Regions from separate parts of the Rhodococcus qingshengii JCM 15477 genome, predicted to be linked through region 1. Evidence: riboswitches for the same ligand, from Rfam matches in the RefSeq annotation. Region 1 holds a riboswitch; each other region holds the start of a gene.
The links. A riboswitch is a leader RNA that binds a small molecule or an ion and turns the genes downstream of it on or off. The one in region 1 is predicted to bind cobalamin.
Positions count from the first base shown of each region.

Region 2: it holds a riboswitch for cobalamin, as region 1 does, so the genes downstream of both, M0639_RS05815 (ABC transporter substrate-binding protein) here and metE (5-methyltetrahydropteroyltriglutamate--homocysteine S-methyltransferase) in region 1, are expected to answer to the same signal.
Region 3: it holds a riboswitch for cobalamin, as region 1 does, so the genes downstream of both, M0639_RS14740 (cobaltochelatase subunit CobN) here and metE (5-methyltetrahydropteroyltriglutamate--homocysteine S-methyltransferase) in region 1, are expected to answer to the same signal.
Region 4: it holds a riboswitch for cobalamin, as region 1 does, so the genes downstream of both, M0639_RS05290 (FecCD family ABC transporter permease) here and metE (5-methyltetrahydropteroyltriglutamate--homocysteine S-methyltransferase) in region 1, are expected to answer to the same signal.

Region 1 covers NZ_CP096563.1:5,032,830-5,040,675, reverse strand. The annotation lists gene M0639_RS23015 (TetR/AcrR family transcriptional regulator) at 11-625, shown strand; gene M0639_RS23010 (ABC transporter substrate-binding protein) at 800-2,398, shown strand; gene metE (5-methyltetrahydropteroyltriglutamate--homocysteine S-methyltransferase) at 2,457-4,721, opposite strand; cobalamin riboswitch at 4,881-5,105, opposite strand; gene M0639_RS23000 (helix-turn-helix domain-containing protein) at 5,187-5,624, opposite strand; gene M0639_RS22995 (response regulator transcription factor) at 5,844-6,473, opposite strand; gene M0639_RS22990 (sensor histidine kinase) at 6,470-7,594, opposite strand; gene M0639_RS22985 (ABC transporter permease) at 7,595-7,846, opposite strand, start outside.
Region 2 covers NZ_CP096563.1:1,275,187-1,283,032, forward strand. The annotation lists gene M0639_RS05800 (ABC transporter ATP-binding protein) at 1-363, opposite strand, end outside; gene M0639_RS05805 (FecCD family ABC transporter permease) at 360-1,400, opposite strand; gene M0639_RS05810 (class I SAM-dependent methyltransferase) at 1,397-2,149, opposite strand; gene M0639_RS05815 (ABC transporter substrate-binding protein) at 2,150-3,163, opposite strand; cobalamin riboswitch at 3,222-3,402, opposite strand; gene M0639_RS05820 (siderophore-interacting protein) at 3,444-4,301, opposite strand; gene M0639_RS05825 (hypothetical protein) at 4,458-4,616, shown strand; gene M0639_RS05830 (SDR family NAD(P)-dependent oxidoreductase) at 4,783-5,574, shown strand; gene M0639_RS05835 (DUF1254 domain-containing protein) at 5,625-6,980, opposite strand; gene M0639_RS05840 (nuclear transport factor 2 family protein) at 7,082-7,483, shown strand; gene M0639_RS05845 (DUF6131 family protein) at 7,648-7,803, shown strand.
Region 3 covers NZ_CP096563.1:3,229,460-3,237,305, reverse strand. The annotation lists gene M0639_RS14785 (alpha/beta hydrolase family protein) at 1-665, shown strand, start outside; gene M0639_RS14780 (hypothetical protein) at 870-1,046, opposite strand; gene M0639_RS14775 (dihydrofolate reductase family protein) at 1,081-1,671, opposite strand; gene M0639_RS14770 (PLDc N-terminal domain-containing protein) at 1,749-1,988, opposite strand; gene M0639_RS14765 (nuclear transport factor 2 family protein) at 1,985-2,389, opposite strand; gene M0639_RS14760 (HNH endonuclease) at 2,386-2,745, opposite strand; gene cobJ (precorrin-3B C(17)-methyltransferase) at 2,772-4,259, opposite strand; gene M0639_RS14750 (precorrin-8X methylmutase) at 4,256-4,882, opposite strand; gene cobG (precorrin-3B synthase) at 4,902-6,044, opposite strand; cobalamin riboswitch at 6,096-6,228, shown strand; gene M0639_RS14740 (cobaltochelatase subunit CobN) at 6,268-7,846, shown strand, end outside.
Region 4 covers NZ_CP096563.1:1,159,365-1,167,210, reverse strand. The annotation lists gene M0639_RS05300 (ABC transporter substrate-binding protein) at 1-638, opposite strand, end outside; gene M0639_RS05295 (ABC transporter ATP-binding protein) at 635-1,453, opposite strand; gene M0639_RS05290 (FecCD family ABC transporter permease) at 1,450-2,457, opposite strand; cobalamin riboswitch at 2,575-2,710, opposite strand; gene M0639_RS05285 (TetR/AcrR family transcriptional regulator) at 2,727-3,401, opposite strand; gene M0639_RS05280 (alpha/beta hydrolase) at 3,388-4,326, shown strand; gene M0639_RS05275 (cation diffusion facilitator family transporter) at 4,337-5,284, shown strand; gene M0639_RS05270 (hypothetical protein) at 5,313-5,615, shown strand; gene epsC (serine O-acetyltransferase EpsC) at 5,674-6,252, opposite strand; gene cysK (cysteine synthase A) at 6,258-7,193, opposite strand; gene M0639_RS05255 (phosphoenolpyruvate carboxykinase (GTP)) at 7,391-7,846, opposite strand, start outside.

The DNA of each region.
Region 1 (7,846 bases):
CTGAACTATCGTGACGCGCGTGACTGCGCGCAGCGACGAGTTTCCCTTGGACGTCGACCTCATGTCGGTGGGGCAACTCGAGCGGAGAGGACGACTGACCACGGCGGTGGTCGAGATGCTGGCCGAGATGCCGTCGGATCGAATCCAGATGAAAGACGTCTCGGAGCGTTCAGGCGTCGCACTCGGAACGCTGTATCGCTACTTTCCGACCAAACAGCAACTTCTGGCTGCGGCGATGACGGCGTGGAGCGGTCTCGAATCGGTCCGTCGTCCTGAGAAGTTGCGGGCAGACGGTGGCGAGAACAACGCGTACGAGCGGGTTCTGGCACTTCATCGCCGCGAGATGAAGGCATTCGAGCGTAGGCCCCACTTCGCTCGGTTGGAGATCGAACTCCATTCGTCCTCGGATCAGTTCGTGATCGAGTCGTTGGATCTGCGCGCAGCGGCACATCGGAGAATGCTGTTCGAGTTGATGGACGGCGTCCCGGCCGAGACGGCGAGGGTTGCGGCCGTGGCAATAGGCGGCACGATGCTGACGGCCCTTGCGCTGTGGACCAGTGGCCGGATCGGATTCGCAGAGGCCCAGCGGAACGTCGAAGACGTCATCGGACTGGTAATTCGCTGAACGGTTGCAACCTAGAATTCAGTTCTTGTTTCTGCTGTCATGAACGCGAATTATCGCTTCGGCTTTGTGAAAACGAAGACGCAGGACGAGACCTTACCTAGAATTCACTTACAAATATGTCGGGGTGTCCGATCCAGGGATCGACGTATCCGTGAACTGTGAAAGTGAGTCGCAATGAAGCGCTCGTACCGAGTCGGCGCTCGAATCTGGATGGTTGTCCTGGCGTCGGCGACGCTGGTGGTGACGGGGTGCGCCGGTAGCAGCCAAGGTACGACCACGGATGCATCGGACGTGACGGTCGGAGTTGTCGGTGACCAGAACAACGGGGGAGAGCCGCGATCGGGTGGCACCGTGTCGTTTGCCACCTACAACGGGATCAGCAGTCTCGATCCGGCTGACCGTCAGGACGGCGGCGCTACCGGTGGTAGCGAAATGGCAGCCATCTACGACCTTCTCATGCGCTTCGATACGTCGGCGGGCGAGTATGTTCCCCACTTGGCTCAGTCGTTGTCGGCCAACGGCGACAACACGGTGTGGACACTGAAATTGCGCGACGGCGTCACCTTCAGCGACGGCACTCCGATGGACAGTGCGGCAGTCCTGTGGAGCATCGATCACTATCTGCAGAAGAAGGGAACTCACGCGCTGGTGTGGAAGACCGCTGTGCGCGAGACGAATTCACCGGATCCGAGTACGGTCGTCTTTACATTGGCGCAGCCGTGGGACGAGTTCCCGATCATGTTCACCACCGGTCCCGGCATGATCGTCGCGCCCTCGTCGATGGCTACCGGCACGTTCACCCCGATCGGGGCAGGCCCGTTCACCGTCGAGAAGTTCGCCTCCCAGGACGAATTGGTGCTCGCTGCCCGTCCGACGTACTGGGACGGGGCGCCGTACCTCGAGAAGTTGCGCTTTCCGGCAATCGTCAACGAGAAGAGCAAACTGGAAGGATTGCACACCGACGGAATCCAGGTTGCCTATCTGAAGTCTCCCGACTTCATTCACGAGGCTTTCGAAGCCGGTGATCCCGGATTTGTGTACTCGGCCAGCATGGCCGGAGTTCTGGCAATCAATCAGCGCGACGATCGGGCAGCGAAGGACGAGCGCGTGCGTAAGGCGATTGTCGCTGCGGTGGACCCGAATACGTTCAACGAGCGAGTTCAGGGCGGCTTCGGCGAACCCGGCACCGACATGTTCGCGTCGTGGTCGCAGTGGCACGGATCGGTGGCCGGGAACGGCTTCGACCCCGAGGCGGCCAAGAAGTATCTCGCCGAGGCGAAGGCGGACGGTTACGACGGAAAACTGACGTACGTCGGGATGAACGATCCGGCGACGCAGCGCAGCGCACTGACGTTTCAGTCGCTCTTGCAGGCAGTGGGTTTCACGGTCGACATCACCTACGCAACCAGCATCAACGATCTGATTTCCATGCTGTACGCAAAGCACGACTACGACGTGTCCTACTTCGCGTTCAACGTGCTGGAAGAGTCACCGTTCGTGCGTATGTACGGCAACCTGTTCAGCGAATCGCCGTCGAACATCCTCGGTTACAAGAACGCTCGGATGGACGAGTTGCTCGGCAAGCTGCAAACAGCGTCGGGCGAGGATGAGCGGCGAGCCGTCATCGACGATATTCAGACCGTGGTCAACGAGACGGCGCCGATGGCCGTGGTCAACTCCGGCAAGGTCTTCATCCCGTGGCGCGAGAACGTCCACGGAGTGACCCCGAGTGCGGACGGGATTCTGCTCTTCGGCAACACGTGGTTGAGCTGACCCCCGTGCGCCTTTTTGGTAGTGCCCACTACCAAAAAGGCGCACCGGGGCTTTGCCCCTATAGCTCCGCTCGTACCAACTTCGCGGCTTCGACGAGGTTACGCAGTGACGCCTCGACCTCGACGGAACCGCGGGTCTTCAAACCGCAGTCCGGGTTGACCCACAACCGCTCGACAGGAACAGCTTTGAGTGCCTCACGCAGGGATTCGGCAATCTCGTCGACGCTCGGCACCCGCGGCGAGTGGATGTCGTAGACACCCGGGCCGACGCCGAGGTCGAACCCGACCGAACTGAGATCGTCGAGGACCTCCATGTGTGAGCGCGCCGCCTCGATGGACGTGACGTCCGCGTCGAGGCCGGCGATGGCGCCGATCACCGCTCCGAACTCGGAGTAGCACAGGTGCGTGTGGATCGCGGTGGAATCCGCGACGCCCGAGGTAGCCAACCGGAAGGCGCCGACCGACCAGTCCAGGTAGGCGCGCTGATCCTCGGCACGCAGTGGGAGTAGTTCTCGTAGAGCCGGTTCGTCGACCTGGATGATTCCGATTCCGGCGGCCTGCAGGTCGACGGTCTCGTCTCGAATGGCCAGTGCGACTTGATTTGCCGAGTCGGCGAGGGGTTGGTCGTCGCGGACGAACGACCAGGCCAGAATGGTGACGGGTCCGGTGAGCATGCCCTTGACCGGCTTGTCGGTCAGGGACTGCGCGTACGTGATCCAGTCGACGGTCATCTGTTTCGGGCGGGAGACGTCGCCGTACAGAATCGGCGGACGCACGCAGCGGGTGCCGTACGACTGGACCCAACCGTTGGCGGTGGCGAAGAATCCGTCCAACTGCTCCGCGAAGTACTGGACCATGTCGTTGCGTTCCGGCTCACCGTGAACAAGAACGTCCAGGTCCAGCTTTTCCTGGAGCGCAACAACTTCGGCAACTTCGGCGCGCATACGGTTGACGTACTCGGCTTCGTCGATCTCGCCCGTGCGCAGTGCTGCGCGAGCGATGCGGATCTTCGAGGTTTGCGGGTACGAACCGATAGTCGTCGTGGGCAGCGGCGGCAGAGAAAGCAGTTCGTCCTGGGCAGCGCGACGTTCGGCGGCGGGCGCGCGACCGGTCGCCGAGTTCAGCACGGCGGCCAGGCGTCCCCGAACACTCGCATCATTGAGTCTGCGATCGTCCTTGCGGGTCGACGCGGCCGCTCGTGCCAGAGCGAACTCGTCCTCCACCGACTCTCGGCCCTGTGTGAGAGCGGTTGCGAGAGTTACTACTTCCTTGACCTTCTCGGTGCCGAACGCGAGCCACGAGCGCAGGGCCTTGTCGACATCGGCCTCTGCGTCGAGAGTGTACGGAACATGCAGCAGGGAGCACGATGTGGAGACGGCAAGAGTATCCACGCTGCCCAACAGAGCACCCAACGTGCTCAGTGCCGAATCCAGATCCGACCGCCAGATGTTTCGTCCGTCGACCACACCGGCGACGACCAGTTTGCGGGCGAGTTCGGGGACGGAGCCGATCGAATCCTGACCGGCCACCAGGTCGACGGCAAATCCTTCGACGTCGGTGGACGCAAGCGCGGGCAGCGCCTCACGCAGCGAACCGAAGTACGACGCCAACAGGATCGACGGCCGCTCGGACAGCGCTGAAAGCTGTTCGTACGCAGCGCGTGCCGCTTCGATTTCCTCGTCGGTGCGATCGCCCACGAGGGCCGGTTCGTCGAGCTGAACCCAGCTCGCACCGGCCTTCGCGAGCCGGCCGAGTAGATCCGCGTAGAGGGGGAGTAGTTCTTCGAGTCGCGAGAGCAGCGGCTCGTCAGTGCCGACAGCCTTCGAGAGCAGCAGGAAGGTGACCGGTCCGATGACGACCGGGCGGGCTGCAATGCCGTCGGAAAGTGCTTCTGCCAGTTCGGACAAGACCTTGGACGGGTCGAGTGCGAACGTGGTGGACGGCGAGATCTCCGGCACCAGGTAGTGGTAGTTGGTGTCGAACCACTTCGTCATTTCGAGCGGCGCGATGGTGTCCGTCCCACGGGCAGCGGCAAAGTAGCGGTCCAACGGATCGGCGACCGACGCGACGCGGTCGGGCAGCGCGCCGAGAAGAACTGCGGTGTCGAGCATCTGGTCGTAGAAGGAGAAGGTATTGACCGGGACGGAGTCGAGGCCCAGGTCACGGAGGTCGGCCAAGCCCTGCCGACGGAGGTCACGGGCGACAGCCTGCAGGGCGTCGGCGTCGATGCGCCCTGCCCAGTAGCTTTCGGTTGCCCGCTTGAGTTCTCGATGAGGACCGATGCGCGGTGAGCCCAGCACGGTCGAAGTGAATGTTGTTGTCACGGAGTTTCTCCAGATTGCCAATGCACTGATGGCCACTGCCGGCAGACGGGTATACCTCACGAGACCCCGAGTTTCAGCGGGCAGCACTGCCCGCACCGCACGCGAGGTCCGATGGAGATCTACACGCCCATTCCACGAGGCGGTGGACCGTCGGGCACGGCGTGCCCGACACAGTCGGCAGGTCTTCGGACTCGCGGGCACTCGATCGAGTTGGATCGAACCTACTGGCCGTCGCTTCCCAGGCGGATGCCCAGTGCACATGAACGGCGGTCGTTCCTGCTTACCGCTGCGGGACAGTCCCGGATTTTCACCGGGTTCCCTCTCACCCCGACAGCTTGCGCTGACGGAGCTTCGACGCCGGGACCGGTCTTCGGGGCTCCTCATGACCGTGCCGGGCGAACCAGCTGCATCGACCAGCATAAGGCCAACCCTCCCTGAGCAGTCAAGGAGAGTCGGCGAAGGGCGCTATGCGCGTGACATGTAGGAATTCGAGTCCGGTGGTACACGCGGAAGATTTTCGGAGGAACGTAGATTCTCCGCCATTTCGACAAGCAGATCCTGTGAAGACGGTGAGAGGTCGACGACACGGGAGGTGAGGTTCCGCAGGCGCACGTTGTGCAGCTGTTCGAGGAGGGAGAGGTCTGCCTCGCCACCTGAGATCGCGGGCGGAGTGTGATCGGACGGGGCGTAGAAGTAGTCCGGATGGACGTTGAAGAAGTGGGCGAGGGCGGCAACCACTTCGGGTGACGGATTGGTTCGGACGCCGGTGCGCAGTTGCGACAGGTACGGCGTGGAGATACGGCAGCCGAACTCGGTCATGCCGCGAACGACCATCGCGTTGGTGACGTGAAAGTCGGCAGTCTCGAACAGCGAGTTCAAGCGATCGTTGAACTGGTTCGACATGAGACGTCCCTTCCCCCGCTACGCACAGGCTCCGTCGATTCAATTAACTGCATCATAGCCAGGTATCGAACGATTAGCTGTTTCGGATTCTCGCGAAGCGGTCGTTTGCAGGGAAAATCCCTAGGGTAGAAGGTCCCTACTTTGAGTGATCTGGACAAATCGCCATCACGAATCGAACGGCGAACTATTTGCCGGGGAAGGCTATTCCAGACGCGCGGATCAGAGCCAGCCGTTCGACTCGGCGATTCTGACGGCTTCCGCGCGCGTCGACGCACCCGTCTTACCCATCGCGGATGACAGATGATTTCGAACTGTCCCGGCAGACAGGAAGAGCGCCCCTGCGATGGCTGCCACGGGTGCGCCGTCGTGAGCGGCGCGCAGTACTTGGGTCTCACGCTCCGTCAGGGGCGACTCGCCGCTGACGAGGCTGTCGGCCGCAAGGGTGGGATCGACGACGCGCAGTCCGGCGTGGACACGCCTGACCGCGTCGGCAAGCTGCCTGGCGGGGGTGTCCTTGACGACGAACCCGCCGGCCCCGGCGTGCAGGGCTTTACGAAGAAATCCGGGACGGCCGAACGTGGTGACGATCAGAACCCGGGTGTCGGGTGCTGCCTCGCGAAGGGCCGCCGTCGCGGCGATTCCGTCCATGCCGGGCATCTCGACGTCCAGAAGCGCGACGTCCGGGCGGTGTTCGAGAACGGCGGACACCACCTCGTCGCCGCGACCGACCTCGGCTACCACGGACAGGTCGGATTCCAGATCGAGCAGCGCGGCCAAAGCTCCTCGCACGAGCGCCTGATCGTCCGCCAAGAGCAGCCGTATGGTTGCTCGATCGCCCTGGCTGTTCACTCTGTCTCCTGTTCGACTACTTGAAGTGCAAACCCCTGCGGCTGGGGATGAGTGATGATCACTCGTGCGCCCGACGCTCCGGCGCGCTCGCGCAATCCGATCAGACCGTTTCCGGAAGACGTCGACTCGGCCCCTCGTCCGTCGTCGACGACCGACGCACTATTTTCGTCGACCGTGATCCGGCAGTGGGTCGCACCGCTGTGTCGAACGACGTTGGTGACGCCCTCACGGATCGTCCATGCAAAGAGTTCCCGAAGACGCGTGGGAACCATGTCGGTACTGCTCGGCACCTCGTCTTCGATACCAGCCGCACGCAATGCCTCTCGCGCTCGGGCTATCTCGACGGGAAGAGAAATCCCACGAAATCCTTCGACGGCCGAGCGCACGTCCGCCAGCGCGTCTCGAGAGAGCCTTTCGAGGTCGTCGAGTTCGCTGCGTGCACGTTCGATATCGACATCGAGTAGGCGATTGGCCAGTTCGGCTTTGATCGTGATGACGGTCAGCGAGTGCCCGAGGATGTCGTGCAGATCCCGCGCCATCCTCGTTCGCTCCTCCATGATTGCCCGCTGCTCCTGCTCTTCGCGTTCGTGGAGTATGGCGAAGTTGCGGCTGATCAGGGACATGATTCCCCAGGTCGCGAACGCGGCCGCGCAGACTCCGAGTGAGAGTCCGGAGTAGTTCCCCCATCGGGACGAGAGGCTGACTATCTCCACGGAGGCCGCGAACACCAAGGCGAGAATGCCGCCGGCGACGGTCGGCAACAGCGTCACCGCTGTCACCGCGAGGTACGGTGCTGCTGCCAAACCCGTCGGACCGACGCTCACGATCATCACAGCGGCCAACGCGGTCAAGGCGGACAGAGCCAGTGCAGCTTCGCGAATCGTCGGCCGAGTCATCGTCATTCGACGCCGCTGCTGCGTTGTGGCGAAGGTGTAGAGGTAGAGGGCACTGAAGGCGATCGTCGCGAGAATCCCTGTCCAGCCGCGCAGTTCGTCGCGTAGATTCCACCCCTCGATCAGCGGCCCGCCGAGAAATACCATCCAGACCGCCGCGAAGAGAACGCCGAAACGATTCCGCCGCGGGAGCGCGACGGAATCTTCTCGGTCAGTCGTTTGCGACAACTACACACGCTCCGTATCTCGTTGGAACCGCCAGATCGCTCCGCCGGCGAAGATGGCGAACCACACCAGGATATTGACGATCCAGGTCCAGTGAATGCTATTGCCCGTCAACGGTGCGTGGGCGAGGGCGTTGATGCCGAACATCGGGGTGAACTGTGCGATGGTCGCCCATACGGAACCGTCGGTGAGTGGTACGAAGAGTCCGCCGCCGAATGCGAGCAGAGCCAGTCCCGGTCCGAGCAACTGCATGAC
Region 2 (7,846 bases), 2.6 Mb from region 1:
TGCCCGAACGGCGTCGCGATCGGAATCCGACTGCCCACCCCACAGTCCGCGGTGAGGTGTGCGTCCGAGTTCGACTACCTCCGCGACCGTCAGATCGATCTCGGTGTTGCTGTGCTGATCAACGGTCGCGATCCGACGCGCGATGTCGCGGCGTTTCCAGTCGGACAACGGGGTTCGGTCCAGGGTCACGACACCGGATGTCGGACGATTGTGCCCGGCAAGCAGTTTCAGCAGCGTCGATTTCCCCGAACCGTTGGGGCCGAGAAGCCCCACCGTACTTCCGGTTGTAGGCGAGACGTCGAGGTCGTCGACTATGAGCGCCCCGCCGACCCGCCAACTGACGCCGGTAGCTTCGAGTGTCATGGCCTGGCCTTCCGTCTCCAGAGGATGACGGCAAACGCAGGCACACCGACCAGCGCGGTCACCACACCGGCCGGGAGTTCCTGCGGCGCAATGGCTGTGCGTGCCACAGCGTCGACCCAGACAAGGAAGATGGAGCCGATCAGTGCGGACGCGGGCAGGAGTCGGCGGTGGTTCGAACCGACGAGAGCCCGCGCCGCGTGCGGGAGGACCAGGCCCACGAAGCCGATGGCGCCTGCGACGCTCACGATCACTGCGGTCATCAAGGCTGTTGCCAACAACAGGGTCACACGCACCCGCCACACGTTCACCCCCAGCGACGACGCCGCGTCCTCGCCGAAGGCAAAGGCGTCGAGTGCGCGGGAGTGAGTCAGACAGACCACGAGGCCGACTGCGACCACCGCAGCGCAGAGTGCGACGTCGAGCCAGTCGGCGCCGCCGAGTGAGCCCAGGAGCCAGAACATCACGCCGCGGGTCTGCTCGGGATCGGCCGAGGTGATGACGATGAACGAGGTGAGCGCGGAGAACAGTTGGGTCGCGGCGACACCGGCCAGGATCACCCGATCCGGCGTGCCGCCGGCCGCATGGGCGAGCAGCAACACAAGGGCGAAGGAGATCACCGCGCCGATGAAGGCGCCGCTCGACAAGCCGATCACTCCCGACCCGACTCCGAGGATCACGATCAGTACGGCACCGGTCGAGGCGCCGGACGAGATACCGAGGACAAACGGATCGGCCAGCGGATTGCGAAGCAGCGACTGCATGATCGCACCGCACAACCCGAGACCGGCACCGCAGAGCGCGGCGAGCAGGGTACGCGGCAGACGGAGGTCCCAGACGATGCCGTCACGGATAGGGGTGACGTCCGCCGCGGTACCGCGGAGATGGCCGACGACGATCGAAGCCACCTCACCGACCGACAGACCGGCCGGCCCCAACGTGATCGCCACGGCAGCCGATCCGGCCAGCGTGACAACACCGATCATCCACAGCAGGGTGACGGTCGTCGGGTTGTCACGCAGCCGAACTCTTGTCGTCATCTCACGCCGTAGACCACGTAGTCGTCGAACAGCTGCCAGACCGTCCCTGACTCCCGAAAACCTGCTTGCGCGAGCGCCGCCAACTGGAAGTCGACGGCCGTGGGCGCAGTGGCGTCACGTCCGGCGAATCTGCGCTCTCGCTCGTCGGTCATTGGTCCGATGCCGGGAGTTGCCCGCAACTCCTCCCACCAGCTCTCCCACTCGGGAGCACCGGCAGCAAAGGCGGAGCGTTGCGTCTGCTCGTCGTGAGCCTTCGCCCATCGCCCGATGACAGGGAAGCGGCTGTCGAAACGAAAGTGATCACCGTTGAGCAGGACTCCGTCCGGACTCAGCAGTTCGCGGCACTGCCGGTACACCTCGACGAGCTGCTGCGGTTGCAACCAGTGCAGCGCGGTTGTCGACACTATCGCCTGAACCGGCGCAGCCACCGAATTCGGCCAATCGGCTCCCGCCAGATCTGCGTCGATCAGCTGCAGTCGGTCACCGAAACGCGTCGACGACTGGCGGGCGAGCTCCAGCAGCATCGGGTCGTAGTCGATCCCCACAACGCTCGCATGCTCGAACTTCTCGAGAATTCGGGCGCTCAGTGAACCCGGCCCGCAGGCCAGGTCGACAACCGTGAACGGGGTGTGCGCGTGCTGCAATTCGAGAACGTCGAGAATCACGTCGAAGCGCTTCTCACGGTCGGCGATGTATGCCGCCTGCTGGTCGTCCCACTGGCGCACCAGTTCACAGATCTCCGCGGACATCTAGACCACACCCAACTGGCGCAGCCCGTCGGAGAGCTGTTCGATGCCACCGACATTGCGGATCGAGGGATCCATCGTCGTTCCTTCGAGGATGATGTAACGCTTGTTCTTCACTGCGGTGAGCTTGCTGGCGACCGGGTCCGATTCGAGGAACGCGATCTTGTCTGCGGCACTGTCGCCGTCTCCACCGCGGTCGAGATCTGCGAGCACCAGCACGGTCGGGTCTCGATCGAGGACACTCTCCCAACCGATTTCGGGCCAGTACTGCTTGTTGTCGTCGAAGGCGTTCTTCGCACCCACCGCGTCGGTCATGATTCCCGGTGCACCGCAGCACCCGGCGAAGTACGGAGTCTTCGTGGCTGCGTACCACCACGCCAGCGTCACGTTCTCAGCTCCCAGTGCCGCCGTGGCGGTGGCCGCGCGATCCTTCAAATTCTCGGTGAGCTCGACACCTTTGTTCTTGACATCGAACAGTGTTGCCACGTCGTCGATTTCGTCGTACAAGTCGTCGAGCGTGAGGGCCTTGCTCTGCTCGGCATCCTGACCGGTGCACTCGCTGGGTGACTGATATGTCGCGACACCGAGGTCGGTGAACTTGATCCGGTCGGCGATGCCCTCCGAGGTGAACGTGTAGTTGAACGTCGTGTAGACCATGTCCGGTTCGCGTTCGAGGACACTTTCGAATGACGGGAACTCGGTGTCGAACGCCTGGACCTGACCACGCGCCTCGCGCAGTTCTGGGAGGACATCGTCATCGCTCATGGCGTACCCGGCCATCCGGTCCTGCACTCCCAGCGCGAACAGCATCTCTGCTGCAGGTTGATTTACCGCGATTGCCCGTTCGATCGGTCGCTCCACCGTGACGTCTCGGCCACAGTTCTGGACTGTCACGCGCGATTGTTCGGAAGAGTTGGATAGTCGGGCAGCACTGTCGTCGGAGGAGCAGGCAACCAACGACGCGCTCAACAGGGCAGCGACGGCGGCGGCGGGTAGGCGAAGTCTGGACAGACGCATGGAATCTCGTTCTCGCAGGGGCTCGTTCGCGGAGCCCGTTACCGTGTGAACAGGCGCCTGTTGACCCCTGCTGCCAGCCGGTATTCGGACTCGAGATCGCCCCACCCGAGCGCCTTCCCAGATTCTCATCCAGTGGCGTAAGCCCGGGCGGTCACCCTCACCGCTGCGCGTCAGTTCCGGATTCACACCGGATTCCCTGACCCCCTGTGTGGAGGTCCGCTGGCACAGAGGAACTTATCACCGCAGTGCACCGCCGGTCAGGTCGGCTGGTGTGAGGCAATCAGATCTCGATGGCCAGGTCGTCGATGTCGGTGAGGGTTCCGCCGTCGGCGAGGATGCGCTCGTAGTTCTCGCGTCGACGGAGGTCGATTTCGGTGTTGCTGACGCCCTCCTTCCAATATCCGAATATCGCGACGTCGTTTTTGTCGAGTCCGACGGTCGATCGAAAGTGCTTCCGGATTGCGCGCATCTCGTTGCGTTCACCGGCGCCCCACACGACGTAGCTCGCGGGATTGGCGAGCTCGCGTGCTCGTACCGCCAGTGGGCCGTCGGGCTCGGTCGGATCTGCGCTCACGCGGTGAAGCTCCAGGCCGGGGAGGGCGGGCAGTTCGGCGAAGGCGACCTCGTCATCTGTTGTGACCCAGCCGATTCCGACGACGTCGGTAGGTAACTGCTCGATGATCGAGTGCAATGCGGGTATTGCGGTGCCGTCCAGAAAAAGTGCGATACGTCGACCAGGAACATCAGGGATCAAGAAGTGTGGCCGCGGACCGGTGAGGCCGAAGGTGTCACCGACGGCCAACGCTGCTGCCCACCTCATCATCGGACTGGTCTGTCCGTGCAGGACCACATCGACGACGATCGATCCGCTCGCTGAATCGTAGGAACGCACCGTGTACACGCGCGAAGCGTCGTCGAAGGCCGGCCCGAGATTCATGCGTACGGTCACATTCGGGCGTGACCAGGTCGGATCGTCGGTCGACTCCGTCAAACGAGCTGTGATCCGCAGCAGGTGATCGCTCGGTCGCTCCATCGCTTCGACGATCGCGAGAACGTCGTTGAGTCCGCGATTGTGGTCAGCGGTCCGTAGGACGGTCGTCGGGGGAGTTGTTGTGCGCGAGGCGTCTGCATGTGTCATCGACTGTGCTCCTGGATCGGGTTTTCGGGATGCCGCCAGGTTAGTGCTGCCTAAGTCGAGCGAGTTGTCCAGAAGTGACATCTGATTACCTGAATGATTCGGGTCTCGAAACGACGCGGTTGAGCGAGTGGTGCCGGCGCTGCTACCGTGCCTGTGATGTCCATACGCCGCTGTTCTCTCGCTTCCGGCCGTGCACTGCGCACGGCCCGATTCGGCGTAGCGACTTTCCGACGTGGGCGTAAGGCGATCGACCGCCGCCCGTCCGGTCTTGTCTGGATCGAAAGAGCCTTGGCCGCACCGGCCGGATCCGTCTGACATTCGCCACTTCGGCGAGCATTGCCTCGCCGAGATTTCGCAGTGCCACACCTGTTGCAGTGCTGCGCATTTCCCGTACCTGAAGTTGCTCGCGGGTGAGTTGTGAGTGTCGGCGCCACCGAGCCTGGAATGCCAGCCAACTCGTTTTCGTGAAAGGTACACAGCAATGAATCGTTTCGAAGGTCGTCGTATTCTCGTCACCGGCGCAGGATCTGGAATCGGGCAGGCCACCGCGCTGCGGTTGCTCGCCGAAGGTGGCCGCGTGGTCGCTGCCGACATCTCCGAGCAGGGTTTGGCGAACACCCGGAAATCGGCAGAACATGCTTCGACGGAGGATCGCCTCGACACCGTCGTCGTCGATATCGGTGACGAGGGTTCCGTCATCAAGGTTGTGGGTCAGGCGATTTCGTCTCTCGGGGAATTGGACGTACTGGTCAACGCCGCCGGGATACTGCGTGGTGGGCACACCCACGAGACCTCGCTGGACCTGTGGAATCAGGTGCTCTCCGTGAATTTGACGGGCACTTTCCTCGTCACGCGCCAGGCACTGCCGGCTCTCCTTGCCACCGGCAACGCAGTCGTGGTGAATTTCAGTTCCACCTCCGCTGCCTTCGCGCACCCGTACATGGCCGCGTATGCCGCAAGTAAGGGAGGAATCCAGTCCTTCACTCACGCACTGGCTCTCGAATACGGCAAGCAGGGTCTGCGTGCCGTCGCGGTGGCTCCGGGCAGTGTGAAGAGCGGGATCACCGATACTACGGCGTCGTACTTGCCGGAAGACACCGACTGGTCACTCTTCGGCAAGTTGTCACCGATTCTGAGCACTGATCTGGAGTCCGGTGGTGCCCCCATGGCCGGGCCGGAAAGTGTTGCGGGAGTTATCGCGATGTTGGCATCCGACGATGGTGCCTTCATCACGGGCACGGAGATCCGGATCGACGGCGGCACGCACGCCTGATTCTGCGTCCGTCTGACGGCCCGCACAGGCAGGCCGTCAGACGCGAGCCGTCATTCTTGCGAGCGAGTGATGGCGGGGACGACGTAGGACTGATCGAGCACGGCGGGCGAAGGTTCGTACATTCTCAGTACCGGTCGGAAATCCCCGCGCGGTGCGGGCAGCCAGTTTGCCTTCGCCGTGGGATCTTTCGGCTCCTCGTGGCTGATCGTGATCGTCAACGCACCGTCGGCGTCGTGGACGATTCCTGGAGTGCGGTCGCCGATCGAGTATCGGTCGACGGGGTTCGCCACGAGGAAGAAGTCCGGCACCGAGTACATCGTCAGCGACCAGAAGGCGCTCACCGGCGGAGTGGGGTCGAGTCTTATTGTGTAGGTCTGGTTTCCGTTCAACTGCTCGCCCTGATCGTCGACGTAGGTCATGATGTACGCCGCTTCGTAAGGGTGGTTGCCCCACAGCCCGCCCTTGGCAGCCGCGGCGCGTTCGACGATGCGCAACTTGGGATCGGCGATCTTGAATTGTGGATCGTCGATTGTGCCGACCTCGAAGTAGTCGAGGTTGTAGTCGAAGGCGTGGAATGTGAGCTTCCATCCGTTGACTTCGGGGCTGGAGCCTTTGGTGAGGGCCTCGAGCAGGTTCTTCTCACCGATCGTCAATCCGTCAGCCAACGCGGCTGCCTCGTCGGCAGAGAGTGAAGCGGCAGAGTGTGAGCTATAGGGAGAGGCCCCGGGCTCGTCGATTCCGATCGGGGAGAAGGAATCCTGGAGTTCTCGATCGCGTGGGGCCGGCGGAAACGCCTGTGACCAGATGCGGAGTTTCTCGAGGAACAGGAGGTCCTGGCTTACCCCGGGTTCGGGCACTGGGAGACCCGCCGAGTTTCCGGTGGAGTCGACGACGGTCAGTGTGGTGGCGTCCTGCAAGGCGTGCACCGCAGGGAGGTCGTCGTCGCCACCGCATGCCCACCGGCCCACGATCGACGCAATGTTCGTGGGAAATCTGATCACCGTGGTCTGGTCCGCCGGGGTTCCCGTCCAGGTGGGTGGGACGAGAAGGAAGTCTCCGCTCTTCGTGCCGGTGGCCCGATGCCCGACGTAAGCGAAATTATTTGTCCAGGCGTCCACGAACTGGAGGACGTAGTAACGGCCATCGGTATCGGGGACGTGCAGCGAAACGGGGCCGACAGAGAGATCGATCTGCGCCATGGAATACACGGTGTCGTTGTTGATCGTGACGAAAGTGTCTGCCGGCCCGGCCAGTGTGCGGGCGTGGCTGAAGGTGTTGAAAGGTGCGGCGGGGTTCGCTCCGACACCGTTGTGAACATACCGATGGACCTGGTCGAGATTGAAAACGAGGGGAAATCCGTAGATATACGCCTGAGCTGCAAGCTCGGTGCGACTGGTGTCTGTCATCTCTGCCCTCTCGTCGTGCACGTCGGTTCGAAGTCCACCCTGCGGGAACCCTGCCGTCGGGGCATCACCCGCCGAGGGTGACGACGGTAGAGGGAGAAGACATGTCGGATCAGGAGAGTGCGGCATTGGTCGCTGTCGCAGACGAGTGGAACGTCGCGATGTGCTCGAACGACGCCGAACGGATCGGCGATTTCATGGCAGACGACTGGGTGATCGTCTCGGAATCCGGAGTGTCGACCAAAGCGGAGTTCCTGGGCTTCGTGGCCTCGGGCGACTTGACTCATTCGGCGATGGACCGCGTCGGGAGCGCTCGCGTGCGTTTCTTCGGTGACGTCGCACTGTTCACTACGCGGATCGTCAATACCGCGCACTACGGCGGCAGACAATACGACGCCGACGAGTGGACCACCGACGTGTTCGCGCGGCGAGACGGTCGTTGGTGCTGCGTGTTGAGCCACATCACGCCGGCGGTCGAGGCGAAGATCGAGGACGTGGAACTGTGACGTAGAGATAAGAGAAAGGCTGATGTTTTAACGGTGACACTATTGGGTAGTAATACGAGTTTCGCATTTATGAATGTATTTATCGGATTTATCGATTGTGAAGTTTCTGTAGTAGCGTCAGTTGAGTAGATCATTTTGATACGCATACCGGATGAGGTTCTCACATGATTGTTCTCGGCATTATTCTGGCGTTGATCGGCTTTTTCACGGGGTTGAGCATTCTGACCACCGTCGGCATCATCTTGGTCGTCGTAGGTGCAGTTTTGTCCATCCTCGGTGCTACCGGGCGCGCAGTGGGCGGACGAAAAGTCTGGTATTGATCAATACTGCGCGAGTAGCTGAGAAGGCGGTACTCGATCTCTT
Region 3 (7,846 bases), 1.8 Mb from region 1:
CCGTCGGATCACCACTTCTGCTGTCCGGGCACTCCGGCGGCATGCACAAGAAGGCGCCGGGACTGGTTGCCAGCGCACTCCACAGTGTGAGCTCCCACGGGTTCGCAGTCGCCGCGATCGACGCGCCCGGACATGGCGATCGGCCGCGGAACACACAGGACGAACAGTGGGTCGAGGCGATCCACCAGGCTAGGGCGGCCCACGAGTCGATCGCTCCGATCGTCGTCGAGTACAACCGATCGCTGGCGGAGCGTGCAGTGCCGGAATGGCAGCGGACAATCGACGCTCTGCAAACGCTGCCCGACGTCGACGCCGACGCTCCGATCGGCTTTGGCGGCGTGTCGCTAGGGGTCGTGACCGGGCTGATGTTGGCCCCGGTCGAATCCAGGATCGCTGCCGTGAGCTTCGGTGGAGTTTTTGTGGACGACTCCCTCATCGAAGCGGCACGAAAGCTCACGGTCCCAGCCGAGTACCGGATCCCATGGGACGACAAGGATTACGACCGCACGTCAGGGGTAGCGTTGTTCGATGCCTTCGGCTCGACGGAGAAGACGCTGCACGCCTACTCGGGCAGGCACTATCCGGTGCCCGACTACGAGCGCGACAGTTCGGCTCAGTTCTTCGTCCGCCACCTCGGCGGGAGCGGTGGCGCTCCTGTGAGCTGACGTGAACACGTATCGGCGTCCGGCCTGTGTCGGACGCCGATACGATTTTGATCCTTCGCTCGCTAGTAGCCGTCCAGCTTGGCCATTTTTGTTGAGGCGCGCGAGGGCGCGCGCAAGCATGGCCCTCGACCGGGGGTGCTTACAGCTCGAGGTGCAGTGCCCGTGGAATAGGGGGCCAGAGTGTTCGATAGCGACGAGTGGTCCTTACGGTCCGCCGGGCGGAACGAACTTGTTCGTGATCCAGTTCGATGCTTCGATCTCGTTGAGGATTGTCCGGAGAACTTCGGTGGCTAATGCTCGTGCTGTGCCGAGTGTCCGGTCAATACCGAACATCGAGCATGACTGGAAACTCTTCTCGCGTCCGAGTTGAGGCGACGACATGTCTTTCAACCGCGCATGTCCAGCCATGCGTCGACTAACCGTCCGATACCTGACCTGGGGGCGGTACTTGAGTGGGCCGATATCGCACGGCGACTGCACCCGACTGGAACTCGTGGCGATCGACGAGTTCGAGTTGGATGCGCTTGCGCAGACCGGCGAGCAACGTCGGTCCCTGTCCGGCGAGGACCGGTTGCACAACGAACTCGTACTCGTCGATCAGTCCCAGGTCTGCCAATGCCAGGGGGAGTGTTACGCCGCCAACCCACAGGCCTTCGCCGGGCTGCTCCTTGAGCCGTAGAATCACTGGCCCCAAGTCGCCTTGCACGAGTTCGGCATTCCAATCGACCCCGCTCAGCGTGTTCGACACGACGTACTTCTTCGCCCGGTCCATGGCCTGGGCGAACGGGATCTCCCACTCGTCCATCCAGTCAGGCCATGTGCCCGTTGCGGGCCGCCGCCACGCCGACTCCATCATCTCGTAGGTCACCCGGCCGAACAGCAAGGCATCGGCTCGTTCCATCTGAGCGGTCCAGTAGCGCATCGACTCCTCGTCGGGTGGGAGCCCCGCCTCGTGATGGCAGCAGCCGTCGAGTGTGACGTTGATCGAGTATCGAAGTGGTCTCATCTCGTTGTTCTCCCCTGATAGGCGCAGAGTGACAGCACCGGACCGTACTCAGACTACTGCCGGGCCGTCGGTGTAGATCAGGTTCGGGACCTGGAGTCACGCGGGGGTCGACCGAACAGTAACCAGACGAGCGCACCGAGTACAGGCACCGCGATCACCAGTGCCGACCACCAGAATTTGCCGCCCGAGCGTTCGAAGTCGGTGCGCACGATCGCCACGAGCGCGCTAATCGTGATGAAGATCCAGGCAAGAACGAAGGCGGTGAAGGTGATGTCCATCCAAAGCGGAATGGTGGGGTTGGGGGTCGATTCGTTCACGCTTCCAAACCACTTTCGATGACTGTGCCTTGATGAAACAACACGCTCCATCGATTCTCGGTGAACCGCCAGATGGATGATCGCTCGGTAACTCGTTGCGCTTGCGCCAGCCGGTACGTCACCAGATACGTGTCAGGTGCAATCCGGCTCAGCGCGGGTCGGTCAACCCTCCATCCGAGTTCGGCGGCGTCGTTCACTTCGCAGCGGAGTCGCCGGCTCGCGATTACCGATTGCACGTAATCGCGGGTGTATCGCGCACCCGAGGCTCCGATCTCCCGGAACTCCGGGTCGACGACCGCATCGAACTCGTCTCGTGACATCGCTACTCGAGTTCGGTGAAACAGAGGTTCGAACTCCATCAACTCGTCGAGGATCGGGCGCAACTCGTGCGGAGTCGTCACGACTGCTCCGAGAACTGCGCCCTCATCTCGATACCTATCTCCGCGTGGCGCAGGAGGAAGGCCTTCTCGTCATACCCCTTGCGCCGCAACCAGAGAGTGACCTCGCTGTTGCATTTGCTCGCATTGCACGAGCGGCACGCCGGTGCGATGTTGTCGAGTGTGTAGCGCCCACCGCGGGAGATCGCCAGCACGCAGTCACGTTGCGGCGACTCGTCCGGCTCGCCGCAGTACGCGCAGCCACCCCAGGCCGCTTTGAGCGCGGACCACTGCTCGACGGACAGATCGTGCTCCACCAGATCCATCCGGCGTTTCCGTTTACGCGCGTATCTTGCTTTCCGGGTCCGGTTGACGGGCATGACGCCATGCTATCGCCGTGCGGCGTTCACTCCGGGTAGCGCCGCGGGGTGAACACCTGACGGCCCGAACCGGTTTCGACGACCGTCGTCATCGACGATCCGACGATCAGCAGCGTCCGCATGTCGATCTCGGAAGGCTCGAGCTCGCCGAGGGTTACGACGCGAACTGATTCCTCGGCGCCGGCAACATCGCGCCCGATGACAACAGGAGTCTCGGGGGAGCGGTGCTCGAGCACGAGGTCCTTCATGGCTTGGACCTGCCACGTCCGGGACTTCGACGCCGGGTTGTATACCGCAAATGCCATGTCTGCGGCTGCAACTGCCGAGATACGGCGAGCGACGACATCCCACGGCTTGAGGCGATCAGACAACGAGAGCACCGCATAGTCGTGCCCGAGGGGAGCGCCGACGCGACTGGCGACAGCGTTTGCCGCCGTCATGCCGGGAAGGATGCGGACCGGGACCCCGCGCCACTGGTCTTCGGCGGCAACTTCGAGAACTGCTGCAGCCATGGCGAATACGCCGGGATCTCCCGACGAGACGACAGCTACACGGGCGCCGTTCTTCGCCAGGTCCAACGCCATCGCGGCGCGTTCGGCTTCGACGCGGTTGTCGCTGGAATGGCGCCGCTGGCCCGGACGCGTCGGCACGCGATCGACGTACGGGCCGTAGCCGACGAGGTCGGTTGCGAACGAAAGCTCATGCGCCACTTCAGGTGTGGTCCAGGCGGTGTCGCCCGGCCCGAGTCCGACCACGACCACCTCGCCGCGGGATTCGGTTGCAGGTCGAGGGTTGTTCGACGGGCTCGGAACGATGGCGATCGAGAAGTACGGAACTCCGTCCGGGTCGACCTCGGCAGCGGATTCGACGCGTTGACGTGTGGTGCTCGCGCGCTCGACGTAGTGCGCTTCATCCAAGCGGCCGGAATCCTCGAGCGATTGGAGGACCGGTGGGAAGGTACGTCCGAGCTTGAGGATGGCCGCGGCGTCGGTTTCCTTGAGCCGCCTGGTCAGCTCAGCCTGCGGCAATGTTCCGGGTAGGATCGTCAGGATTTCTTCACCCTCGACCAGCGGCTTTCCGAGTGCAGCAGATGCCGCGCTGACGGAGGTGACGCCGGGAATCACCTCGGCGTCGAAGCGATCGGCCAGCCTCTTGTGCATGTGCATGTAGGAGCTGTAGAAGAGTGGATCGCCGGCGGCGAGCAACGCGACGGTTCGACCGGCCGCGAGGTGAACTGCCAGCCGTTCGGCAGCCGCTTCGTAGAACTCGTCCATCGCGCCCTGGTATCCGCCGGGATGATCAACGGTCTCTGTGGTCACGGGGTAGACGAGGTGTTCTTCGATCTGTCCTTCGCGCATGTACGGCGCTGCAACTCCGCGGGAGATGCTCTTGCCGTGCCGCGCGGAGTGGAACGCAACCACATCGGCCTCGCCGATGACGCGGGCGGCCTTGACGGTCACCAATTCGGGATCCCCGGGGCCGATACCGACACCCCAGAGCTTGCCTGCACTCATTCGACTTCGCTCGCAATCGCATTGACGACGGCCGCGGTGATCGCGCTGCCGCCGCGTCGACCGCGGAGAACGAGATGATCGATCCCGCTGGCGTGTTCGATGAGGGCTTCCTTCGACTCGGCAGCGCCGATGAAGCCGACCGGACCACCGACGATGGCGGCCGGACGGGGTGCGCCGGCTTCGATGAGGTTCAGGAGATGGAACAGTGCGGTGGGTGCGTTTCCGATCGCGACAACAGCGCCCTCGAGCTTGGCTCCCCACAGTTCGAGAGCAGCCGCCGAGCGAGTGTTGTCGATGGTCGACGCCAGCACGGGAACCCGCGGATCGCCGAGGGTGCAGATGACGTCGTTACCGGCGGGCAGACGCTTGCGCGTGATGCCGGCAGCCACCATCTGAGCGTCGCAGAAAATCGGCGCGCCGTCGCGCAGAGCTGCGCGCGCAGCCGAGACGACACCGGGTGTGAAGGCGACGTCGTCGACGAGATCGACCTGGCCACTTGCATGAATCATGCGCACTACAGCTTGCGAGACATCCGCCGGGAAACGGCTCAGGTCGGCTTCGGCCCGAATGGTGGCAAAGGACTGGCGATAGATTTCCGCGCCGTCACGGATGTACTCGATCATGTGCCACACGATAGAGGCATCACCGATCGGCCGGATTCACCCGGTAACCGTCACCCGTCGCAATCACATCCGCTACGTCCCCGCGGGGACGTCCGCAGCTGCGGTCGCACCCGGCCCAGTGCTGGCGCCCGACGACAGGCAGTTCTGCCTGCTCGACGGCGGTGATTGCGTCGGTGCGCACATCGGCGAGCGACTTCTCGCATCCCGGGCTTCCGGTGCAGGCGGTGACCTCGAGCCACGGTGAGTTCTCGTCGAAGATCAACCCCATGGGTGCCAGCACCCGGACTACCTGCTCGGCTGCCCATTCGTCGAGGTCGAAGATATGCACCGATCGCCAGGGCGTCACGACGACGGGCTTGTCGACGGCGGCGAGGAACTCGGCCAGCCGAGCGTCGAGCAGCCCGAATCGCAGGCCGCCGCCCAGAGCTACGGTCCCGTCGCGCTGCTCGAGCCAGCCGATAGTGGGCCGTGCATCCGGCGTGAGGTCCGCCGCAACGGTGGACTCGGCGCTCAGACCCAGCTGCTCGAGGGTGCGTTCGATTCCGTCCGGAACCTCGGCCAGGCGCCAGTGCTTGTCGCGGACGTCGAGGAATGATCGGGCCGCCGCGAGGAGCAATTCGACGGCGTCGTCCGCCTGTACACGATGAGTGGTGTGGTGACCGGCGAGCACCAGTGAATGCTCGGTGGCGCTGAGTGCGTGGAGTCCGAAATCGCCCCGAAGCCCGCTGATGTCTCCGCGCCCGTCGTCGAGGGTGAACAGGGTTCGCCCTGGCAGATCTGCCAATGCTTGATCCGCTTGGATCGCCGAATCGAGACGGTGGACCAGTTCACGAATGTCGGCGACGCCCCCGATACGGCCGGACAGTGGGGACGCGAGGATGTTGCGCACTCGCTCGTGCGTCGCTGACGGCAGCAGACCGGCCGAAGCGATTCGCGATGCGAAGGCTTCGGGGTCCGAGACCGAGCGCAGTTGTACGTTGCCCCTCGAGGTGAGTTCCATCTGCCCGTTGCCGAGATCGCGCGCCGCGTCGGCGAGCGTCTGCAACTGGGTGGGGGTGAGGAGTCCGCCGGGTAGGCGCACGCGAGCCAGTGCGCCGTCGGCGGCGTGGTGAACTTGCAGTGCACCCGGGCACGCGTCTGGCTGTGAACGGTCCGTGGGCATGGCTCCAGGGTACGACCTGTCATGAGTGCCTTCTGCGGACCGGTAGCATCACCACCACCAGTGACGGCAGTTGAGGAAACCGGTGGAAGTCCGGTGCGGTCGCGCCACTGTGAGTGTTGCTCGAGCGGGACGTGTTTCCGCTCGGAAACACGAGTCAGACCCTCAACCGCCGTCGATGACAGATCTGTGCCACGGGGCGCGAAACCCCAGGAAGGCTTCACCCGTGATTCTTCTGCTCTCCACGTCCGACACCGATCTGCTGAGCGCCCGCGCCAGCCAGGAAGCCGGCGACGGAGTTTCCTACCGCTGGGCCAACCCCTCACGCTTGCTGGTCTCGGAGGACTTGCCGCCCTTGCTCGACGGCGTCGACCTCGTGATCGTTCGTATCCTCGGCAGCCGTCGCAGCTGGGAAGACGGCCTGGACATGGTCCTCGCCTCCGGACTCCCCGTAGTCGTTCTCGGCGGCGAGCACGCGCCGGACGCCGACCTCATGGAGTGCTCGACGGTTTCCGCCGGTGTTGCTGCCGAGGCGCACAACTACCTGGCTGAGGGTGGCGCACAGAATCTGGCACAGCTGCACCACTTCCTTTCCGACACGGTCCTGCTCACCGGCCACGGTTTCGAGCCGCCGGCCCACCTGCCTTCCTGGGGCATCGCTGATTTCGCGCCCGATCTCGACTCGGCGAGCGGTCCGGTCATCGCAGTTCTGTACTACCGCGCTCAGCATTTGGCCGGCAACACCCGGTACATCCAGGCGTTGTGCGACGCGGTCGCCGAGGCCGGTGGCACCGCGCTCCCGATCTACTGTGCATCTCTGCGAACAGCTGAAGCCGAACTTCTGAGCACGCTCCGCCGCGCCGACGCCATGGTCGTGACAGTTCTCGCTGCCGGCGGCACCAAGCCCGCCACCGCGTCCGCCGGTGGGGACGACGAAGCCTGGGATGTCGCAGCACTCGCTGCACTCGACGTCCCGATCCTGCAGGGGCTGTGCCTGACCAGTAGCCGCGCCACCTGGGACGAGAACGACGACGGACTGTCGCCTCTCGACGTCGCGACGCAGGTGGCTGTGCCGGAGTTCGACGGTCGCATAATCACCGTCCCGTTCTCCTTCAAGGAAATCGACTCCGACGGACTGTCCACCTACGTCCCCGACGTCGAGCGCGCCGCCCGTGTCGCCGGGATCGCGGTCCGTCACGGCAAGCTGCGCCACATTCCCACCACCGAGCGTCGCGTTGCTCTGATGCTCTCGGCGTACCCGACCAAGCACGCCCGCATCGGCAACGCGGTCGGTCTCGATACTCCGGCGAGCGCAATCGACCTGCTCACCGAAATGCGTTCTGCCGGTTACGACCTCGGTCCGGTCGACGGTCCGGACGCAGTTCCTGGCCTGGCGGCGAAGGACGGCGACGCGCTGATCCATGCCCTGATCGCGGCTGGCGGCCAGGATCCCGACTGGCTCACTGCCGAGCAGCTCGAGGGCAATCCGATCCGCATCTCGGCAGCGAAGTACCGCGAATGGTTCGCCACCCTGCCCGAGGAACTGCGCAGCGGTGTCGAAGAGCACTGGGGCGCAGCGCCCGGCGAGCTGTACGTCGACCGCTCGCAGGATCCCGACGGCGAAATCGTCATCGCGGCACTGCGATTCAACAACATCGTCCTCATGGTCCAGCCGCCGCGGGGATTCGGTGAAAAGCCCGTCGCGATCTACCACGACCCGGATCTGCCGCCAAGCCATCACTACCTCGCGGCCTACCGCTGGATCGCTGCAACACCGGACAACGGCGGATTCGGCGCCGACGCCG
Region 4 (7,846 bases), 2.5 Mb from region 1:
GCGGCATCTGGCGCGGACTCCAGACGTGCCAAACGTGAATCCAATTCGGTCAATGCCTCGGCGGCGGTGTCCTCGGTTCCGAACAGCTTTCCGTAATTGGTCACGTCCGCACGAAGGGCATCCCACGGACCCATCGTGCCGAGCGCGGAATCCGCTGCGGCACTCTGCCGACAACTATCGGAGATCACATATGAGTCGATGTTGTTGCTCTGCAGCGATTCCGGCGTCACACCGGAGGCGCCCTTGAACAAGCCACTGTAGGAGCCGACCACCAGGTCCGCCTGCTTACCCAGAATCGTCTCCATCGTGATCGTTCCGTCCAGGTGTGGGACGTCCGCAATTCCAGGGCCGAACATCGACTCCATGACCGCGTCGTTGTTCGTGTTCAACACGACGGCAGCGAGACGATCCAGACCGCCGACTCGGAGAATGGTGCCGATATTGGCCGCATTGCTTGTGGCAACAACCTTTTCGATCGGAAGTTGGAAAGTGCTTTCCGTTCCGCAGTTCTCCAGCGTGACCGAAGTCTTGTCCGCGGCTTCGTCGACGGGCGCGGTTGCCGAGCATCCGGACACGGCCAACAACGCTGTCGCGGCTACAACCGCACCGAACGACGCGCGGGTCTTGACGTGTATCAAAGTGCACTCTCCGAAAATGTGTGTTGTGGTTGAGAATTTCGTGATTCGAATACGAGGTGTGAACGGCCTGTCGCGGGGTTCACGAGTTCGAAAGTCTCGACGCCGAAAACAGTTGCCACCACCGAGGTGGTGAGTACGTCGGATGGATGTCCGAACGCCCTGGCCACTCCATCCGCGAGCACGAGCACCCGATCGCACACTGCCGCAGCCAAATCGAGGTCGTGCAGTGCCATGATCACCGTCCGGTCCAACGACCGGACCAGATCGAGCAGTTCGAGTTGATGCCGGATGTCGAGATGATTGGTCGGCTCGTCGAGGATGAGCACACCGGCGTCCTGCGCGAGACCTCGGGCGAGAAACACCCGCCGACGCTCACCGCCGGAAAGCGTGTCCATCGAAGAGAACCGGTGCTCGATCATTCCGACCTCGCCCAGAGCACGATCGACGACGGCATTCTCGTGCTTTCCACCGACGCTCCAGGGCTTTGCATGTGGTGTGCGGCCCAGACTCACGTACTCGTGAACCAACAAATCGGCGGGACTCTGCTCTTCCTGCGCCACAAAGGAAATGGCTTTGGCCCGCGACCGCGCGGGCATCGCGTGCACGGAGTCGCCGCCGACACGAATGTCACCGCCGGCGATCGGCCCGAGACCGGCGAGAGCACGCAAGAACGTCGACTTGCCCGATCCGTTCGGACCAACCACGCCGACTACTGCACCGGCGTCGGCCGCGATGTCGACGCCTTTGACGATGGTTCGACGGTCGATGCGGACAACTACTCCGGACGCGGTCAGCGCCAGGGCTCGGGCGCTCACGAACTGCCACCGAATCGGTAGCGCCGACGGCCGAGAAGCAGGAGAAACAGCGGGGCCCCGATCACCCCGGTCACCACGCTCAGCGGGATCTCGGTCGGCCGCAACGAGGTCCGCGCCACGACGTCGACCCACACCAGGAAGGACGCGCCGATCAGTGCTGCCGCCGGTAACACCACTCGATGTCTGGCTCCGACAAGCATGCGTGTGACGTGCGGTATGACCAGGCCTACGAAGGCAATCGCGCCGGACACCGCAACCATCGTGCCGACCAACGCTGCCAGCACGCCGAACAGCACGTTTCGCAGGGTTCGGATGGGAATACCGAGCGAAGCCGCGACGTCCGGTCCGGCCGCCAGCGCGTCCAGCCAACCGTGCAGCGCGAACACCGCTGCCGTCAGCAGGAACACAACGATGACCGGCGCCCACAACTTGTCCCAGGATGCCCCGGCCAAACTTCCCAGGAGCCAGAACAATACGGACTGCGCGGCCTGGGAATCATTGGTACGCAGCACCAGAAAACTCGCGATCGCCGACAGGGCGGATGCGGTAACGGTGCCGGTCAGAACCAATCGCAGTGGAGTGATACCGCCTTGCAGCGTCGCGATGGTGAAGACGAGAATCGCAGCTCCCAACGCCCCGATCATCGCGCCGAAACTGAGCGCCCACACTCCCGCGCCGGCGAACAGTCCGGTGGTGATGACGGCGGTGGCACCGACACTCGCGCCGGACGACACTCCCAGCAGGTGGGGATCGGCGAGAGCGTTACGGACGAGGGTTTGCACCACCGCGCCGGCGACGGCAAGACCAGCGCCGACGGCCAGACCGAGCAGTACCCGAGGTGCTCTGATCCCCCACACGATCGCAAGTTCGGAACGCGTGACGGGTGGGCCTCCGAAGCGCGAGTGCACCACGTCCACCACAGTGGACACGGGGAGCATCTCGGATCCGAACGCCAACGCGCACACAGCAGAGAGCACGGTGACGATCACCAGAGCGGGCAGCACGATACCCGGACCGAGTCGTCCTCGCGGTGCACCAGCCTTCGGCGCAGGCAGGTGGGTAGGTGGAGACAGAGCTCCGCCAACAGCATTCATGGTGTGACCGATCCATCCTCGTGGCATGACACAACGTCAACGAGGGTGGTATCTGGCTACGGTCGACGCAGGGACGACCTCACAGTGGCGGGACCGCGCCGGAATTGCACCGACTTCCCATTACCTCGATGATGACGTCAGAACCATAACGGACCGCGGTCACCATTCTCGACACCGGATCAAGGTTGCGACCCGATCATCGATCTCGCGTGCCGTACGACGGCTTCCGTTCGCACTCGAAGTTCTTCGGGTGAATCCGATTCCAGCACAACCCGATGCACCTGACTGTCCACGGCAGTCACGGTCAGCCGCGACGTCAACAACGCATCCTCCGCACTGAAACCGTGGCTCTGGAGTCGCTCCGAAAAGCCTAGTACCAGTTGACGATTCATTTCTTCGACCTGCTCGATGAGCTCACGCGTACGCGGAACCTGATCGTAGAGCAGGTGAAAGAACTCTCGCGGCTTACTGTTCACTTCGACCGCGCACTCCACCAACATCCGGACGGCCTCCTCCGGGGTGAGCTCACGCTCGACGATGTCGGCAAGGCAGAGCGCAAAACTCTCCCGCGCAGCACTCACGTGACGGTTCGCCAACTCCGAGAGGATCTCGTACTTGTCGCCGAAATACTGGTAGAGCGAGCCCACCGACACCCCTGCTTCGTCAGCGATCCGGTTGGTGGTCGCTGCCATGGCTTCCGAAGCGAAAACGCGAGTAGCTGCCTCCAGGATCGCGTCGTAGGTAGCCCTCGAGCGCTGCTGGGAGGGCCTTTTCCGCCGAGTCGACACGGTCCTCCGATGCGAGTTGTCAGCCGCGACGCCGATACCGAGAATTGTGTAGGTGACCAGCGCCAATTACTCGAAGTTTATGCCCGACCGGTACACCGACCACATGCCGGCGCCGACCCCGACGTGGTGGGAGTGGAACGGCAACACCGTCCACGTCGCACGGGCCGTGGTTCCAGACGCGCCGGTTCGTGTTCTCGGCATCCACGGCGCCGGCGGCTACTCGGGCGCGTTGTGGCCGTTCGCCGGGATCGGCGTGAAACTCGGAGCCGAAGTCCTCTTCCCTGACCTTCCGCTGTACGGCGACACCGTCGTAGCCGATCCCGCCGGCGTCCGGTACGAGCAGTGGGTCGATCTCCTCTGCGATCTCGTCCGGGCCGAGAAGGCAGCCGACGATCGGCCGCTGGTGTTGTTGGGAGCCAGCATCGGCGGTCTGCTGGCCTACGAGGTAGCCGCGCGGACCGGTCTGGCCGACGCCGTCGTCGCTACCTGCCTGCTCGATCCCTCGGATCCATCGGCCAGAGCTGCCGCGGCGCGGTTCGGCCCGATGGGTGTCTACGGCGCTCCCCTGATGCGGCGCACCGAACGACTGGTGGGCCGTATCCGCGTGCCCATCCGTTGGGTCGCCGACGTGGCGAACATGAGCAGCAATCGGGAGCTCGCAACGCTGTGCGCAACCGATCCGCGCGGTGGCGGTGTTCGGGTGCCACTCGGATTCCTCAGCAGCTACTTCTCGTTCGACCACACCGCACCCGAAGCATTTCGGACGACGCCCGTTCTGCTCACCCACCCGGCCGACGACCGATGGACGCCACCCGAACTGAGCCTGCAGTTCCTCCGCCGCATCAACGCACCCACCGAATTCGTGATGCTGGACGGGTGCGGGCACTTTCCCGTCGAAGAGCCGGGCCTGACGCAGTTCCACGACGCCGTCGCCACACTGCTGCACTCCGTCGCCGAGCGTCACCGCACGAAACCGTCGTCACCCGCCTAGCCTGAGAATCGTGAGCACCGAAACGGAAGCATCGGCCGACGAGAGCACCACGACAGTCGTACTGGCGTTTGCGGCGAACGCGCTGATCGCCGGTGCCAAGACGGCGGCCGCCATCGTCACCGGATCTGCATCGATGGTCGCAGAGGCCACCCACTCCTGGGCCGATACCGGCAACGAAGTGCTGCTGCTGATCGCGAACCGCCGCTCGAAAAGGGTTCCCGACCGAGACCAGCCACTCGGCTACGGCCGGGAGGCCTACATCTGGTCGATGTTCGCCGCCCTCGGACTGTTTGCACTCGGCGCGGGTGTCTCGATCACCCATGGCATCCAGGAACTGTTCCATTCCGAACCGGCGTCCGACTTCGGTGTCGCCTACGCCGTCCTCGGCGTCTCGTTCATCCTCGAAGGCATCTCGTTCCGGCAGGCGTACAAACAACTCCGAAACGAAGCGTCCGCCGTGAACCGCGACGTCATGACCCAGGCACTCAACACATCCGACCCGACGACTCGGGCCGTGTTCGCCGAAGATGCTGCGGCACTTATCGGTTTGGTCATCGCGTTCGTCGGTGTTCTGTTGCACCAGGTCACCGGTTCACCCGTCCCCGACGCCCTCGGCTCCATCTTCGTCGGCATTCTCCTCGGGGTCATCGCAATCATTCTGATAGATCGGAACCGCCGCTTCCTGGTCGGCGAAGAGGCCTCACCGACGCTGCGGGCAGCAGCCATCGAAGCTCTCACCCAACTGCCCGAGATCAACCGAATCACGTTCCTGCGTATGGAATACCTCGGGCCGCGACAGGTCTACCTGGTGGCCAGCGTCGACCTGGTCGGTGACTACGCGGAATCCCGTGTGGCCCACACGTTGCGCGAACTCGAGCGCTCACTCGAGCAGAGCCCACGTGTCGTGCGGGCGATCCTGACCCTCTCGACCCCCGAAGAACCGTCGATCACAGTCTGAACTTCCGGCCGGGCGATAGGCTCGGGCGATGCGCACACTGATCGTGATTCTGGCGGTTCTGGGATTTGTCGTCGGGGGAATTCCCCTGGTGGGCAGTCTGATCGACGTGATGACCAGCCCTGACGAGACCATCGTCTATCAGGGCTCCTACGTACCGTTCCGGGACGTGCAGATGGCTCGGGACTACGAGTCGACAATAGCCACCGCCTACGAACCCTTAGACGGACCGCGCTGGCTCGTCCTGGCCTGCTATCCCTTGATCGGAGCAGCATTGGGCGCTGCGACGGCCGTCGTACTGGGACGTCGCGGGTGGCACCTGACGCGAGCCTGAGCCGACGCCGATGGCCACCCGCCGTCTACACGAGGGTGGCCATCGAAGAAGGAGTGCTTCAGATGTACATCGCCGGATCGATGTAGCTGTTCGGGTCCACCAGTTTTTCCTTGGTGGTCCGTGGCCGCGCCACCGCCGGGATACCCGTCGCGATGGATTCGGCCGGAACATCTCTGGTGACAACGGCATTGGCGCCGATAGCGCTACCTTCACCGATGACGACAGGTCCGAGGATCTTGGCACCAGCGCCGACGGTGACCCGGTCTCCCAGCGTCGGGTGACGCTTGACCTGCTCGAGCGAGCGACCACCGAGAGTGACGCCGTGATAGAGCATCACGTCGTTACCGACCTCGGCCGTCTCCCCGATCACGACGCCCATGCCGTGATCGATGAAAAACCGCCGACCGATGGTGGCACCGGGATGAATCTCGATGCCGGTGACGAAGCGTGTCAGCTGCGAGAGCACTCGCGCCGGGCCGCGTAGCGCAGGGACGGCCCACATGCGATGTGCAACCCGATGCGCCCAAATAGCATGCAGCCCTGAATAAACGAGCGCGTTCTCCACATTGCTGCGCGCGGCAGGATCCTGACCGCGCGCAGCCTGCAGGTCCTCGCGAATTGTCCCGAGGATACTCACAAGTCTCAGTCCCGGATGTGTTCGAACAGCGGGGTGGAGATGTAACGCTCGCCGAAGTCGCACACGACAGCCACGATCAGCTTGCCGGCGTTTTCCGGACGCTTCGCCAACTCGAGTGCTGCCCAGACGATGGCGCCGGACGAGATGCCGCCCAGGATGCCTTCCTTGGTGCCGAGTGCGCGAGCGACCTCGATGGAATCGGGGAACGAGACGTCGATGATCTCGTCGTAGATCTCGCGATCGAGGACGTCGGGCACGAAGTTCGCGCCGATTCCCTGGATCTTGTGGGGGCCGGGCTGGCCACCGTTGAGGATCGGCGAGTCGATGGGCTCGACGCCCACGATCTTAACCTCGGGCTTGTACTTGCGAAGGGTGCGTCCGACGCCGGTGATGGTGCCGCCGGTGCCGATGCCGGACACGAAGATGTCGACGGCGCCGTCGGTGTCGGCCCAGACCTCTTCGCCCGTCGTTGCCTCGTGGATGGCCGGGTTGGCCGGGTTCGCGAACTGGCTGGCCGAGACAGCGTTCTCGGTCTGCTCGACGATTTCCTTGGCCTTGGCGACCGCACCGGCCATGCCCTCGGATCCCGGGGTCAGCACGATCTCGGCGCCGTAAGCACGCAGCATCACGCGACGCTCGGTGGACATGGTCTCGGGCATGGTCAGGATGACCTTGTAGCCACGAGCAGCACCGACCATGGCGAGTGCGATACCCGTGTTACCGCTGGTTCCCTCGACGATCGTGCCACCGGGCTTGAGTGCTCCGGACTTCTCGGCGGCGTCGATGATCGCCACGCCGATCCGGTCCTTGACGCTGTTGGCCGGGTTGTAGAACTCGAGCTTGACGGCGACCTGTGCGTCCAGGCCCTCGGTCAGACGGTTGAGCCGCACGATCGGGGTGCGCCCGACCAATTCGGTCACGTTGTTGTAGATCCCGCTCATATCTGGTCCTCCTGAGGATCGAGTGTGTCGACCCGCTCGCTGATCACTGCTTTACGGCTGAACTGCATAACGGCTGAACTGCTTAACGGCTGAACTGCTTAACGGCTACAGGCAAGGGCATACAGACGACCGATGCCGCATCGGTTCATCAAATTGAACCAATGCGGCATCAGGCCACTACATACGGGGGCGGTTTATCAGGCCAACCGCTGCTTCAGAGCTTCGAACTCGTCGCGAATGCCGGTCGGCAGCTTCTCGCCGACGAAGTCGAACCACTCTTCGATGAGCGGGATCTCGGCCTTCCACTCGTCGATGTTGACCGCGAGGGCCTCGGTGATGTCGGCGTCCGACACGTCCAGGCCTTCGATGTCGAGTGCCGATCCGGTGGGAACGACGCCGATCGGGGTGTCGATACCGGCAGCCTTGTGCTCGATACGCTCGACGATCCACTTCAGGACGCGAGAGTTCTCGCCGAAGCCTGGCCACAGGAAGCGTCCGTCGTCGCCGCGGCGGAACCAGTTGACGTAGAAGACCTTGGGGAGCTTGGACGCGTCCGCGGACTTGCCGAGGTCGATCCAGTGCTGGAAGTAGTCACCGACGTTGTAGCCGAGGAACGGCAGCATTGCCATCGGATCGCGGCGAACCGTACCGAC